DNA from 2 places in the Actinomadura sp. 21ATH genome. Region 1 is predicted to be linked to the other one. Evidence: riboswitches for the same ligand, from Rfam matches in the RefSeq annotation. Region 1 holds a riboswitch; the other holds the start of a gene.

What was found. Region 1 has a riboswitch for cobalamin ahead of ACA361_RS22740 (CbtB-domain containing protein). Riboswitches for the same ligand answer to the same signal wherever they lie in the genome.
Region 2: it holds a riboswitch for cobalamin, as region 1 does, so the genes downstream of both, ACA361_RS38930 (ribonucleoside-diphosphate reductase subunit alpha) here and ACA361_RS22740 (CbtB-domain containing protein) in region 1, are expected to answer to the same signal.

The regions. Positions count from the first base shown of each region.
Region 1 is NZ_JBGNUR010000007.1:271,251-278,869, forward strand. It holds gene ACA361_RS22730 (LuxR C-terminal-related transcriptional regulator) at 1-230, shown strand, start outside; gene ACA361_RS22735 (LuxR C-terminal-related transcriptional regulator) at 227-2,848, opposite strand; cobalamin riboswitch at 3,171-3,359, shown strand; gene ACA361_RS22740 (CbtB-domain containing protein) at 3,390-3,614, shown strand; gene ACA361_RS22745 (CbtA family protein) at 3,614-4,360, shown strand; gene ACA361_RS22750 ((2Fe-2S)-binding protein) at 4,349-5,041, opposite strand; gene serA (phosphoglycerate dehydrogenase) at 5,498-7,087, opposite strand; gene ACA361_RS22760 (hypothetical protein) at 7,237-7,619, opposite strand, start outside.
Region 2 is NZ_JBGNUR010000024.1:95,734-103,352, forward strand. It holds gene ACA361_RS38905 (AMP-binding protein) at 1-1,616, opposite strand, end outside; gene ACA361_RS38910 (group II truncated hemoglobin) at 1,861-2,631, opposite strand; gene ACA361_RS38915 (copper resistance protein CopC) at 2,808-3,371, opposite strand; gene ACA361_RS38920 (YcnI family protein) at 3,368-4,093, opposite strand; gene ACA361_RS38925 (hypothetical protein) at 4,204-4,800, opposite strand; cobalamin riboswitch at 4,905-5,178, shown strand; gene ACA361_RS38930 (ribonucleoside-diphosphate reductase subunit alpha) at 5,269-7,572, shown strand; gene ACA361_RS38935 (ribonucleotide-diphosphate reductase subunit beta) at 7,569-7,619, shown strand, end outside.

The DNA.
Region 1 (7,619 bases):
CCGGCCGCTGCCCGGGCGCCCGCACCCCGGCGCTGGCCGCGCTGGCGGCGCCCGAGCTGACCGGCCGCCAGCGGCAGATCGCCCGGCTGGCCGCGCAGGGCCTCAGCAACCGGGAGATCGCCGCGCGGCTGGACATCTCGATGCGGACGGTCGGCAACCACCTGGTGACGATCTACGAGCGGCTCGGCGTGACGGGCCGCGACGAGCTGGCCGAGCTCTACCGGCCTTAGCGGGGCCGGCCGGGCAGGAGTTCGGCGAGGCCGTCGCGGTCGGTGACGCCGAGGCGGTCGTACACGGCGTGCAGGTGGTTGGCGACCGTGCGGACCGACAGGACGAGCCGGTCGGCGATCTCGCGGTTGCCGAGGCCCTCGGCGGCCAGCCGGGCGATCTCCAGCTGGCGGGCGGTCAGGCCGGGCGCCGCCAGCCCGGCCAGCGCCGGGGTGCGGGCGCCCGCGCAGCGCGCCGCCAGCGCGCGGGCGCGGGTCGCGGCGGCGTTCGCCTCGCGGGCCCGCCCGGCACGGCCGTGCGCCGCCGCCGCGGCCGCGGCCGCCTCCGCCCCGTACAGCGGCATGCCCAGGTCGGCGAACGCGAGCGCGGCCGCGTCCAGCCCCGCGCCGTCCCCCGCCGCCGCGGCGGCCGCGTGCCGTGCGAACAGGCCCGCCAGCCGGCCGCCGGTCTCCCCCGCCAGCCGCTCCAGCCCGTCGCGGGCCCGCCCGGCCGCGCCCAGCCGTACGGCGTCGTGCAACGCGAACATCTCGTACGCCCGCAGCGACCGCTCCCGGTAGCCGGGGGCCAGGTCCAGCGCCAGCCCGGCCGCGCCCGCGTGGTCGCCCGCCGCCGCCCTGATCCAGGCGCGGGCCAGGTCGGCGCGGAAGTGGAAGATCCGTCCCGCCGGGGTACGGCGCCGCATCGCCTCCCGCATCGCCGTGGCCGCCGTGGCCGCGTCCCCGGCAACGGCGGCTGCGTACGCCAGCAGCTCGTACCCGTGCCCGGAGATCGCCCGGATCGCCCCGGACCCGTGCGCGGCCGCCTCGTGCGCCCACCGCACGGCGCCGCGGAGGTCCCCGCGCAGCAGGCAGTACTCCACGCGCAGCGAGCGGCACGTCGTCGCCGCCACCGGCGACAGGTGCTCCTCGGTGAACAGGGCCTCGCCGTAGGCGATGAACGCGTCGGCCGCGTCCAGGTAGCCCGCGAACAGCGACGCGCCCGCGCGCGCGTCGCCGAAGGCCGCCACGAGCGTGGGCATCTCCCGCAGCAGCGCGGAGGGCTCCCGGAGCATCGCGTTCGACAGCGCGACGGCCTCGCCGTACGCCCCGGTCAGCATCAGCCGCAGCGCCCGGCCCGCCGCGATCAGCTGCGCCGCCCGCTGGACCGGCTCGCCGCCCGCGGCGGCCTCCTCGCGCTCCGCCTCGCCGAACCGCGCGGAGTAGACGCGCGCCAGCGACCGGTAGGCGATGATCTCCTGGCGGTGCTCGGCGGCGGCCGTCCGCGCCAGGCCCTCCGCCAGGAGCGCGTCCGCGCGGTCCGGCTCGCCCAGGCCCATGCCCAGGTTGAACGCCCGGACGGCGGCGTGCGACGCCCGGGTCGCCTCGTCCATCGGCGCGTCCGCCACCCGGGCCAGCCGCTCCTCGGCCTGCCGGTGCCGGCCCGCCATGAGCAGCACGGGCGCGACCAGGACGGTGACCGCCGGGTCGGCGCCCGCGGCCAGCACCGCCTCGGCGCACCGCACGGCCAGGTCGATGTCGTGCAGGCTCCACGCCTGGCGGCAGCCGGCCAGCAGCAGGCCGGGATCGGCGGGCACGCCGGCGTCCAGCCGCCACAGCGCGACCTTGAGCACGTCCCCGTGCCGCCGCATGCCGGTCGCCTCCACCGCGGACGCGAGCGCGGCCTTCCGGTCCCGGATCCGCGCCGGGTCCGCCCGCTGCCGCGCAACCTCCCCGTACAGCGGGTGCGCCGGGCGCACCTCCAGCCGGTGGCCGGCGGCGGCCGAGGTGACCAGGTGCCGCGCCTCGGCCCGCTCGATCGCCTCCTCGGACGTCAGCGCGGCCAGCGTGGCGGCGCCCAGCGGCTCGCCGAGCGCCGCGTACTCCAGGACGTCGCGCTCGGCGGCGGCCAGGGTGCCGAGCCGTTCCTCCACCAGCCCGCGCAGCCGGGGGCTCAGCGGCAGGTCGCCGTGCCACCGCCAGACCCCGCCGGCCGCCTCCAGCCGCCCCTGGTCCAGGCCCGCCTGCACCAGCTCGCGCAGGAACAGCAGGTTGCCGCGGGTGCTGTGGTGGAGCCGCCGCGCGGTCGACTCGGCGAGCTGGCCGCCCAGCGCGGCCTCCACGACCGCCTGGCTCTCGGCCAGGGTCAGCGGGACCAGGTCCAGCCGGCGGGCCAGATCGTCCTTCCAGAGCGCCGTCACGGGGTCGGGGGCCGGCTCGCCGGCGCGCACCGTCGCCAGCACCCGCGCGTCCCGCTGGAGCACCAGGTGGTGCACCAGCGCCGCCGACGCCGGGTCGAGCAGGTGCGCGTCGTCGACCGCCACCAGCAGCGGGCGGCCGCCGGCGAGCGCGCGCACCGCCTCCGCGGCCCGCCGCATCGGGTTGACCGCCAGGTCCAGCGCCTCCACGGCCAGGACGTGCCCGAACGCCCCGAACGGGATCGCCGCCTCCGCAGTGCTCCCGCCGAGCCGCAGCACGGTGAACCGGGCCGGCTCAAGGCGCCGCAGCGCCTCGCCGGCCAGCCGGGTCTTGCCCACCCCGGCGTCCCCCGCGACGACCACGCCCCGCGCCTCGCGCGCGCTCAGCAGGGCGCCCATCTCGTCGAGCGTCGACGTACGGCCGGTGAACGGCCATGAGGTCCGCACAACAGGGATCGTACGGACGCTCACCGCGCGCCACCAGACGATGCGCGCGGGACCGCCCGGGGAATCGCTCAGGGAATTGAGTAGGGGCTACTCATGCACACCCGGCGCCGTCGCGGCACTCTCGATGGTGCGGGACCTTTCCGGGACGTGGGAGCTTCCGGAACGGCCGCGCGAGGCACCGGCGGCGGCCGGCCGAAACAACGCCGCCGCCGGGGCGGGAGGGGGCACCGTCCGCATCTCCAGCGGGGGGAGATACGGGTGGCGCCCCCTCCCACATATGTCTCACCTGTGCGCACCGCGCTTGACTTGGAAGCCCGGCGAAGGGAACCTCGGGGCGACAAGTTCACATTCGAGGCGACGGTGCGCAGGAACCTGGTGCGATTCCAGGACGGTCCCGCCACTGTGACCAGGGAGCCTCCCCCGCACGCGACCACGGCCGTACCCGGCTGGAAGGTCGGAGGGTGGCGATGATCTGGGAGTCAGGAGACTGACCCGTCGTCCTCCCGCTACCGGGGCGAGTGCACCCCGTGAGGAGACCCCGATGTCGCAGGCCGACATGGCACGGCAGGCCGTTCCCGAGGCGCCGCCCGTACGGCGCGTACCCGTGCGCGAGATCCTTCCCTGGGCGGTCCTCGCCCTGGTCCTGGGCGCCGCGCTGCTCTACTTCACCGGCGCCGAGCAGGGCGCCACCTCCCTCTTCGGCGGCACGTGGGTGCACGAGTTCACGCACGACGGCCGGCACCTGCTCGGCTTCCCCTGCCACTGATGCGGGCGCTTCTCATCCGCGGCCTGCTCGCCGGCCTGGCCGCCGCCGCGGCGGGCCTCCTGGTCGCCTGGATCTACGGCGAGCCGCAGGCGGACAAGGCGATCGCGTTCGAGGAGGCGCGGGCCGCGCACGCGCACGCGGGGCACGGCGCCGAGGAGGAGGTGGTGGTGAGCCGCACCGTCCAGCGGACGAGCGGCCTCATCACGGCCATGGCGTTCTACGGCGTGGCGGTCGGCGGGCTGTTCTCGATCGCGTTCGCCTTCGCGTACGGCCGGATCGGCGCGCTCGGCGCCCGCGCCACGGCGGCCCTGGTCGCGCTGGGCGGCTTCACGGCTCTCGTGCTGGTGCCGTTCCTGAAGTATCCGCCGACGCCGCCCGCCGTGGGCGCGCCCGAGACGATCGGGGGCCGTACCGCGCTGTACTTCGGCATGGTCGCGCTGGGCGTGCTCGCCACCGCCGCCGCGGTGGTCGTCTTCACCCGGCTGGCGCCGCGGCTGGGCGGCTGGAACGCGGCGACCGCCACGGCCGCCGGGTTCGCGGTCGTGGTCGCGGCCGTCTTCCGGCTCACGCCGCGGCCGGACGCGGTCGCCGACGGGTTCCCCGGCACGGTGCTGTGGGACTTCCGGATCGCCTCGCTCGGCGTCCAGGTCGTCCTGTGGGCCACGCTGGGCCTGCTGTTCGGCGCCCTGACGGAACGGTCGCACCGCCGGGAGGCGGCTTCGCGGAAGGAGCCGCTAGCGGCGTAGCAGGGCGCAGTCGCCGCACATCTCGCCGCCGGGCGGCACCCGGTAGTAGAGGCAGCAGCTGCGCCGGACGAAGCCGTGCCGGCCGAACTCCCCCGTACCCTTCAGCGGCTCGCGCGCGAGCAGCTCGCGGACGAGGGCGGCGGCCGGCGCGGCGACGCCGGGGCGCAGGCTGCCGGCCAGGGCGGACGCGGCGTTCCCCCACATCAGCCCGTCCGCCAGCCGGACGACCTCGCACAGGGCCGCGCGGAGCGGTTCGAGGTGCCGCCGCACGACCTCCGCGTGGACGAGATCGGCGAGCGCGGCCGGACCGGCGGCCTGACGGCCCGCGGGATCGGCCAGCCACAGCGCGATCGGCGCGCCCGGCGCCCACCGCCAGTGCAGGCCCGACAGGTCCGGTACGGTCCCGAGCGCGGCGGCCGCGATCACCGGCGACCAGAGCCGCGACGCGAGCCCCTGGAAGAGGATCGACGCCGCGACGCGCCGCTCACCGGTGCCGAGCCGCCGCCCGTAGGCGTCCACGAGCCCGTCCAGCCGGGCGGTGTCGGGCTCGGGCAGCGGCCGCCAGGTCGGATCGGCCTCCTCGGCCGGATCGGTCCTGATCTCGAAGAACGCCCCGAGCGCGGCGACCTCGCCCAGCACCCCGGCGACGTCCCGCGTCCCGATCCGTTCGACTCCGGCCACCGCGCCACCCTAGCCGTTCACTCGTGGCGTGTTGCCCCCGCGGAGGGGGCGCCGCGGGGCGACACGCCACGAGTCGACCCGGGGGTCACTTGGCGGGGCGGCCGCCGTTGTCGCGGCGGTCCAGGGCGGTCTGCAGCGCCCGGGCGGCCTCTTCGGCGGCGTCGTCGGGCGTGGCGGAAACGTGGGTGTTCATGCGTACTCCAAGGCTTCGCGGAAGCGAGAAGATCGAAGGGCTTACGGCCGAGCGCTGACTCCGCGACGGGGGTGGCCCGCCTGTCAGGCCCCGTCGCGGCAGCGAAGGATCACTACGAAGCGCCGCATGTCACCGGCCACGTTACCCGCATGTCAAGGCGCCTGTCTTGACCCGTGGCCGAACTTCCCACATGGTGAGACGCCACCGCCGTGGCCCCGGACGGGACCACGGCGGCGGCGAAGCGGATCACAGCGGGCGGGGCGTCAGCCCTCCAGGTCGACCCGGCGGCCGCTCTCGGCGCCCACCTCGGCCTTGATGGCGTCCACCAGGTCGGCGGGCACCGGCGAGTCGACGGTCAGCGCGATCAGCGCGCGGCCGCCCTTGGCGTCCCGGCCGACCTGCATGCTGGCGATGTTGACCCCGGCGTCGCCGAGCAGCCGCCCGACCACGCCGACGATGCCGGGCCGGTCGGAGTAGACGAAGAACGCCATGTGCTCGGTCGGCACCAGCTCCATCTGGTAGCCGTTGACCTCGATGATCCGCTCGATGTGCTTGGGGCCGGTGAGGGTGCCGGACACCGACACCACCGAGCCGTCCGCCATCGTGCCGCGCACCTGGACGACGTTGCGCCAGTCGGGGCTGTCCTCGGTGGTGGACAGGGTGACCTCGACACCGCGGTCGCGGGCCAGCAGCGGGGCGTTGACGAACGTCACCGCCTCCTCGATCACGTCCACGAACACGCCCTTGAGCGCGGCCAGCTCCAGCACCTTGACGTCGTGCTCGGCGATCTCGCCGCGGACCACGACCTCCAGCCGGACCGGCACGCCGCCGGCCAGCGCGGTGAAGATGCGGCCGAGCTTCTCCGCGAGCGGCAGGCCCGGCTTGACGTCCTCGGCGACCGCGCCGCCCTGGACGTTCACCGCGTCCGGGACGAACTCGCCCGACAGCGCCAGCTTGACCGAGCGGGCCACCTGCGTGCCGGCCTTCTCCTGCGCCTCGTGCGTGCTGGCGCCCAGGTGCGGGGTGACCACCACGTTGTCGTGGACGAACAGCGGGCTGTCGGTGCACGGCTCGGTGCTGAACACGTCGATGCCGGCGCCGGCCACCCGGCCGTCCTTGATCGCCAGGTCGAGCGCCGCCTCGTCGACGATGCCGCCGCGGGCGGCGTTGACGATCCGCACCTCCGGCTTGACCTTGTGCAGCTCCTTGTCGCCGATGAGGCCGAGCGTCTCGGCCGTCTTGGGCAGGTGCACGGTGATGAAGTCGCTCTGCGCCAGCAGCTCGTCCAGCGTGACGAGTCTCACGCCCAGCTGGGCGGCGCGGGCGGCCTGCACGTAGGGGTCGAAGGCGACCACGTTCATGTCGAAGGCGGCCAGCCGCTGCGCGACCAGGACGCCGATCCGGCCGAGGCCCAGCACGCCGACCGTCTTGCCCTGGAGCTCGACGCCGGTGTACTTGGAGCGCTTCCACTCGCCCTGCTTGAGCGCCGCGTGGCCCTGCGGCACGTTGCGGGCGGTGGCCAGCAGCAGCGCGATCGCGTGCTCGGCGGCGGTGACGATGTTGGAGGTCGGGGCGTTCACGACCATGACGCCGGCCTTGGTGGCGGCCTCGACGTCGACGTTGTCCAGGCCGACGCCGGCCCGCGCGACCACGCGCAGCCGCTTGGCGTGCTGGAACACCTCGGCGGTGACCTTGGTCGCGCTGCGCACGATCAGCGCGTCGACGTCGGCGACGGCGGGCAGCAGCCGCTCGCGGTCGGCGCCGTCGACCTGGCGGACCTCGAAGTCCGATTCGAGGACGGCGATGCCGGCCGGGGAGAGTTCTTCTGCGACGAGGACGACAGGCTTGCTCAAGGAACGGTCCTTCGGAACGTGGATGTGTGCAGTTCGGGAGAAGAAGTCGCGGACACCACGGTGTGGCCTGCGCCTCGCGCCCGAGTCTATCGCCGTGCCCGGCCCCGTGATGCGGAACGCCCCGTCCACCGGCCGCGCGGTGGACGGGGCTAGGCCGCGTCCGTCTCCGGGAGGGCCGTGAGGACGGCGGCGACGCGCTCGGCGTCGGCGACCGCCACGTGCGGCACGTCGATGAGGATCCGCAGCGGTCCCGCCGGCAGCCCGAGGTCCTCGGCGACCTCCGTCTGGACGGCCCGCAGCGGGATGTACGACAGGTAGCCGCGGAACACGTCCTGCGACCGGAACATCGCCGTCATGATCAGCCGGTAGCCGCGGATCCGGAACGACAGCGCGGCCAGGCTGGGCACGCTGTCGGCCGGCTCGCCGGGCACGGTGAGCGAGATCCAGGCGCTGGTCGTCCACGGCCGGGCGCGCAGCAGGTCGGTGACCCAGCGGATCTGGTCGACGCCGTCGCGGTCGCGCAGCCGCGGGC
Region 2 (7,619 bases), on a different contig from region 1:
TCGGCGGTGCGGAGCTCGACGCGGCGGATCTTGCCGGAGATGGTCTTGGGCAGCTCGCCGAACTCCAGGAGGCGGACGCGCTTGTACGGGGACAGCTGCGCCCGGCTGTGCTCGAAGATCGCCTTTGCGGTGGCGGCATCGGGCTCCCAGCCGGCGGCCAGCGTGATGTACGCCTTGGGAACGGCGAGCCGCACCGGGTCCGGGGACGGCACCACGGCGGCCTCGGCGACCGCCTCGTGCTCGATCAGCACGCTCTCCAGCTCGAACGGCGAGATCTTGTAGTCGGACGCCTTGAAGACGTCGTCGGAGCGGCCGACGTAGGTGATGTAGCCGTCCTCGTCCACGGAGCCGATGTCGCCGGTGTGGTAGCGGCCGCCGGCCATGGCCTCGGCGGTGCGGTCGTCGTCGCCGTGGTAGCCGGTCATCAGGCCGAGCGGGCGGTCGTCGAGGTCGAGGCAGATCTCGCCCTCGGTGGCGGGCTCGCCGGTGACCGGGTCGACCAGGGTGACCTTGTAGCCGGGCGCGGGGCGTCCCATCGAGCCGGGCTTGACCGGCTGGCCGGGGGAGTTGGCGATCTGCACGGTCGTCTCGGTCTGCCCGAAGCCGTCCCGGATCGTCACGCCCCAGGCGTCGCGGACCCGTTCGATGACCTCGGGGTTGAGGGGCTCGCCGGCGGCGACGACCTCGCGGGGCGGGGTGGCGAGCCGGGACAGGTCGGCCTGGATGAGCATCCGCCAGACGGTGGGCGGGGCGCAGAAGCTGGTGACGCCGCACCGGTCGAGCTCGCCGAGCAGCCGGTCGGCGTCGAAGCGCGTGTAGTTGAAGATGAACACGCAGGCGCCCGCGTTCCAGGGCGCGAAGACGTTGCTCCAGGCGTGCTTGGCCCAGCCGGCCGAGGAGATGTTGAGGTGGACGTCGCCGGGGCGCAGGCCGATCCAGTACATCGTGGACAGGTGGCCGACCGGGTAGCTCGCGTGGGTGTGCTCGACGAGCTTGGGGCGCGCGGTGGTGCCGGAGGTGAAGTAAAGCAGCAGCGTGTCGCTGGAGAACGTCGCGCCGTACGGGGTGAAGTCGGTCGGGGCGTCGTAGGCGTCGGCGTACCGCAGCCAGCCGTCGACCTCGGCCCCCACGGCGATCCGGGTGTAGTCGCCGGGGATGCCGGCGAACCGCTCGGTCACGGCCGAGGCGGCGACGACATGGCGGGCGCGGCCGCGGTCGAGCCGGTCCCTGAGGTCGGCGGTGCCGAGCAGCGTCGTGGTCGGGATCAGCACGGCGCCCAGCTTCATCGCGGCCAGGATCGTCTCCCACAGCTCGACCTGGTTGCCGAGCATGAGGATGACGCGGTCGCCGCGGCGGACGCCCGCCGCGCGCAGGCGGTTGGCGACCTGGTTGGAGCGGCGGGCCATGTCGGCGAACGAGTGGCGCTCCTCGGAGCCGTCCTCCTCGACGATCCAGAGCGCGGTCGCGTCGTTGTCCTCCGCCAGCCTGTCGAACCAGTCCAGCGCCCAGTTGAACCCGGTCAGCACCGGCCACCGGAACTTCTCGTACGCCGTCGCGTAGTCCTCGCGATGGGCGAGCAGGAAGTCGCGTGCCGCGCGGAACTCGACTGCAGCCATGGGTCCTCCTCGTCAGCCCCGAAGCCGTTGGCTCCACCTCGTCGGCCACGAGAATCGTTGGCCACGCCGGCGACCTCGCGCCACCCCCGAAAGTGGGTGGTCGGTTCCTACCCGGCAGGGCGCCCGGTACGAAGGTCGCGCGCAGCGTGCCGGCGGCGGTGTCGACCGTCCAGCCGGGGGCGAGGACGCCCTCGCCGGCGAGCCGCCGGACGAGCGCGCGGTCGGTCTCGTACGCCGCGAGAGGTCAGGACTCCGGAACGTAGGGGGGCGCGACGCCCCACCCCCACCGCGGCACGGGGATGCCGTCGGACGGCGGCGCGGCTTCCAGGGCGGAGTTGGAGACGGCCAGGCGCGTGCCCCATTCGATGTAGCCGGAGAACGCGGCACGGAACTCGGGATCGGCGGGGAGGCCGACCTCGTCCGCCGCGTCCATGAGGAGGCTCACCCAGCGGCGGCGCTGCGGTTCGCCGATGTGCCTTCCGAGGTGCTGGGCGAGCATGTGGGGGTAGCCGCCGCGCTCGTCCGTGTAGCGGGAGGGGCCGCCGAACACCTCGCTCAGCCACATCGCGACGTACCTGGGGTGCCCCGGGTCCATGTGCGCGAACAGCGGGCCGATCAGGTCGTCCTTGAGCACTCGCGCGTAGAAGACCTCGGTCAGGCGGTCGAACGCCGCCGTTCCGCCCGCCCACTCGTACAGGCTCGGAACGGCTGAACCGGTCCCCTTCACGGCGGTGCGCTCGTAGTGGCGCATCTCCTCGATCCGCTGCACGTAGGGGCGGATCTCGGCGAAGAAGGCCGTGAAGTGCTCGCCGCCGCGGAACTCCCGCATATGGGCCTCGGCCGAGGTCCAGGTGATGCGCAGGATGTACGACTCGGGCTCGTCCACGCAGCGGGACAGCTCGAAGTCCACGCACTGGGGGGCGGCGGCCAGGGGGACGGCGGCGCGCGCGTACGCGGCCTCGAACTCCTCGGCGTCCTGCCGGTCGACGCGATAGCGGATGTACTCGACGATCATGTGATCACGCCCTTGATCATGGATGGCGCTATCAATGTAATCGAGTAATCATCACGCGGGGAGGGGTTGGCCGAACCCGGCAGGGCCGGGAGCGGCAGGCCCGGCACCCCGCGCGGAACGGGATGCCGGGCCTGTCCGGACCGCCGGCCGGCGCTCGGGAGCGCGGGCCGCCGGCGTCAGTCCTCGCCGGGGCGCCGCGCCCAGAACACGCCGCCGGCGATGACCGCGACGACCAGGGCGGCCACGCCGATCCACAGCCAGCCGGACGAGGAGCCGCTCTCCTCCTCGCCCGCCGCCCGCGTGGTGGCGGGCGCGGACGGGGTGGACGGCGCGGACGTGGCGGGATCCGCGGACGCCGCCGCGGACGGGTCCGCGGCGGGGCCGCCCTTCACCGAGAACTTGAAGCTGCCGGTGATCGGGTGGCCGTCGCTGGAGACGACGCGCCAGCCGACCGTGTACTCGCCGTTCGGGAGCGTCCCGTCCACCGCCTGGGTGACCTTGTTGTCGACCGCCCGCGCCGCCCCGGCGCCGTGCTTGGCGCCGTCGGGCCCGGTGAGGACGATCTGCGGCACCCGGACGGTGCCGGTGAAGGTCAGCTCGATCTCCTGCGGCGACGCGATCTCGGCGCCCTTCTCCGGGTTGGAGGACTTCAGCGCGTCATGCGCCCAGGCGGGCGCGGCGCCGAGCCCGAGCACCGCCCCGACCAGCGCGATCGCCAGGGTGATCTTGCGGAACCTCATGCTTTCCTCCTTGCGCGGGTGAGGCCGAGAGCGCCGACGCCGATCCCGATCACTCCGGCGGCCAGGCCGAGGCCGCCGAGCAGCCGGGCCGTGCCGTCGCCGGCCGGGGACGCGGCGGCCGCCGGCGTCGTGCCGTTCGCGGCGTTCGCGGCGACCGGCTCGGCCGCGGCCTTCGGTGTCAGTCTGAGGTACGGAGCGGGATGCTCGGGCTCGCTGGAGCCGTCGCCGGGGTCCTGGTCCCAGTTCACGACCTCGTCGTTGGAGTAGGTCTGCGCGGCCTTGAAGAGGACCCGGTCGGCGTTCGCGGGCAGCGGCCCCATCGAGACGTCGAACTCCTCGAACCGCCCGGCCTCGATCTCACCGCCGGTCCAGATGATCTTCGAGACGTACTCGGTGAGCTCGCCGCCCTCGGTCTTGACGGGCTTCGGCGGCTTGGCGCGCTCGACCTCGACCTTCCAGCCGGGCACGGGCCGTACCGACACGTGCTCGATCACGGGGTCGGACGGCATCTCGATCACGAGCTTGGTGGTCCGCGCGTTGTCGCGCTCGTTCGGCACCCGGAAGGACACCTTGGTGTACGAGCCCTGCTCGGCGGTCCGGGGGTCGGCGGTGACGTGGGCCGACGCGCCGGTGGCCAGGCCGGTGAGGGCGACGGCGGCCAGCGCGGCGACGGCGGCTGATCTGCGTATATGCCGTGACATGCCGGTAGTGGTCCGGGACATGGAAATCTCCGTTCGAGGCGTACGGGTGAAGGCCGGACGGGCCCGGGACGGGCGCACGGTCCGGTGGCGTACGGCACTCGACGGCTCGGCCTGCGCGACGAGCCGGGGGCTCAGCAGGCGAGCGCGAGCGCCCTCGAACGGCACGGCGGGCCCCGGCGCACGACCTCGTGCCGCAGGATCCGCCCGCTCGGACGGGCGGGGGTCTCCTCCACCGGGACCGGCGCGGTGCGCGGCGGGGCGGTGGCGGGTTCGATCGCGATCAGGACCCGGGCCGGGGCGGTGGCGATCCGGCGGGCCAGCGACCAGGCCGCCCGCTCGCCGCGCCGCAGCCACCAGGCCGAGACGACCGCCGCCGCGACGTGCGCGAGCGTCATCGCCGTCCCCGATCCGCCGCCGGAGTCCGGCGTGACCGCGATCGCGTGGTGCCCGGTCGCGGTGACGGTCGTGCATTCGGCGCCCGCGTACAGGCTGTGCAGCGCGAACTGGCCGCCCAGCAGCCCGCCGAGCAGGGTGGGCAGCGAGCGCTCGTGGCCCGCCAGCGCCAGCGTCACCGCGAGGACGCCGCCGAAGCCCGCCGCGACCGCCCAGTACGGGATGGTCGCGGTGGACGTGAGGGAGTGCCCGAGGGTCGCCAGCGTCACGCAGACGGTGGTGAAGACCACCGCCCGCGAGGTACGGAAGAGGGGACGCGGCGGGTGCGGGGACATGGCGCGAACATCGTCCCACCCGCGGCCGGTGATCTCTACACACCCCCCGGGATCGGTATGGCGACCCAACATCTAGTGTTGTCGCAATCGGCCCCCGCCACATGTAGGGTCATGATCGTGCTGGTTCGCCCGTGCCGATCGCGGTGCGGGCGTCGTAAGAGGGAACCCGGTGCGGTGCGGCCCGATGTCGCGGGCCGCCCAATTCCGGGACTGCCCCGCAGCGGTGAGCGGGAACGACCGCCGTCATAGAGCACTGGCGCACCGTGACGGTGCGCCGGGAAGCGACGGTCATTAGGTCGCGCGCTCCTTCCGGGAGGCCCGGAGGGGGACGCGCGGTGCCCGCGAGTCCGAAGACCTGCCCGCACTGATGGACGTCCAGGCTTCGCGGGAGGCCGGTGGGCGCGCGGCGGCCTGCCGTGCTGTCCTCCTCCCCTGCCCGCGGGCCGATCTCAAGGGGAGAGCGAGTACGTGACACGGCAACTCACGGCGCCACCGCGCCCGTCCGGGGTGTCCGGCGACGGTGACGGCGGCGACATCGGCGCCGCGATCGAGCGTGCCTGCGCCGGTCTGCCCGGCGCCGAGCCGGGGCCGCTGCTGGCGGCGGTACGGGGGGAGACCGGGGAGGCGGCGCGGCGCGACCGCGCCGTCGCCGAGGCGGCCGCGCTGGTGGCGGCCGAGCCCGCGTACTCCAGGGTCGCCGCCCGGCTGCTGGCGGCGAAGATCGCCGAGGAGACCGCGGCCGAGGGCGTGCGGACGTTCGCGGAGTCCGTGGCGGCCTCGCACCGCGAGGGGCTCCTGTCGGACGCGGCCGCGGCGTTCGCCGCCGCGCACGCCGCCGAGCTGGACGCGCTGGTCGACGAGGCCGCCGACGAGCGGTTCGAGTACTTCGGCCTCCGCACCCTCTACGACCGCTACCTGCTCCGCCACCCGAGCACCCGCCGCGTACTGGAGCGCCCTCAGTTCTTCCTCCTGCGCGTCGCTGTCGGCCTCTCCGACACCGTGGCCGAGGCGGCGGAGCTGTACGGCCTGCTCAGCACGCTGTCGTACCTGCCCAGCTCCCCGACGCTGTTCAACTCCGCGGCCCGCCGCCCGCAGCTGTCGTCGTGCTTCCTGCTGGACTCGCCGCGGGACGAGCTGGAGTCGATCTACGAGCGGTACGCGCAGGTCGCCCGGCTCAGCAAGTACGCCGGCGGCATCGGGATCTCGTGGTCGCGGGTCCGGTCGCGCGGCTCGCTGATCCGCGGCACCAACGGCCTGTCGAACGGGATCGTCCCGTGGCTGCGGACGCTGGACTCGTCCGTCGCCGCCGTCAACCAGGGCGGCCGCCGCAAGGGCGCCGCGTGCGTGTACCTGGAGCCGTGGCACGCCGACGTCGAGGAGTTCCTGGAGCTGCGCGACAACACCGGCGAGGACGCGCGCCGCACCCACAACCTCAACCTCGCGAACTGGATCCCGGACGAGTTCATGCGCCGGGTCGAGTCCGACGGGACGTGGTCGCTGTTCGACCCCAAGGAGGTGCCCGAGCTCACCGACCTGTGGGGCGAGGAGTTCGACGCCGCGTACCGGAAGGCCGAGGAGGACGGCCGGTACGTGCGCCAGGTCCCGGCGCGGCGCCTGTACGGCCGGATGATGCGGACCCTTGCGGAGACCGGCAACGGCTGGATGACGTTCAAGGACGCCGCCAACCGCGCCTGCAACCAGACGGCCACGCCGGGCCGCGTCGTCCACCTGTCCAACCTCTGCACGGAGATCCTGGAGGTGACGGGCGACGCGGAGACGGCGGTGTGCAACCTCGGGTCGGTCAACCTGTCCGCCCACACCGGCCCGGACGGGGTGGACTGGGCGCGGCTGCGCGCGACCGTCCGTACCGCCGTGCGCTTCCTGGACCGGACGATCGACCGCGGCTTCTACCCGACCGGCGAGGCGGCCGGCGCGAACCGGCGCTGGCGGCCGGTGGGGCTGGGCGTGATGGGCCTGGCGGACGTGTTCTTCAAGCTGCGGCTGCCGTTCGACTCCGCCGAGGCCCGCGCGCTCTCGACCCGGATCGCCGAGGAGATCGCGCTCGCGGCGTACGGGGCGTCCGCCGACCTGGCCGAGGAGCTGGGCCGGCTGCCGGAGTACGAGCACACCCGCACCGCCCGCGGGCGGCTGCACCTGGACCACTTCCCGGACGCGAGCCCGTCCCGGACGGCCGAATGGGACGCCCTGCGCGCCCGGATCGCCGACGTGGGCCTGCGCAACTCCCTCCTGATCGCCATCGCGCCGACCGCGACGATCGCGTCCATCGCGGGCTGCTACGAGTGCATCGAGCCGCAGGTGTCCAACCTGTTCAAGCGCGAGACGCTGTCGGGCGAGTTCCTGCAGATCAACGGCTACCTGGTCGCCGACCTCAAGGCGCTCGGGCTGTGGACGCCGCCGGTACGGGACGCGATCAAGCGCGCGAACGGGTCCGTCCAGGGCCTCACCGACCTCCCCGAGGAACTGCGCGCCCTCTACAGGACGGCCTGGGAGCTCCCCCAGAAGGCCCTGATCGACCTCGCCGCGGCGCGCACGCCGTACATCGACCAGAGCCAGTCGCTGAACCTGTTCCTGGAGACGCCCACGATCGGCAAGCTCTCCTCGATGTACGCGTACGCGTGGCGCAGCGGTCTCAAGACGACCTACTACCTGCGCTCGCGCCCGGCGACGCGCATCGCCCAGACGACCGTCTCCCCTACGGAAGCGGTCATGTGCTCCCTTGAGAACCCCGAGACCTGCGAGGCGTGCCAGTGAGCCTGCTGCTGGACCCCGGCATGGACCTGACCCTGCGGCCCATGCGC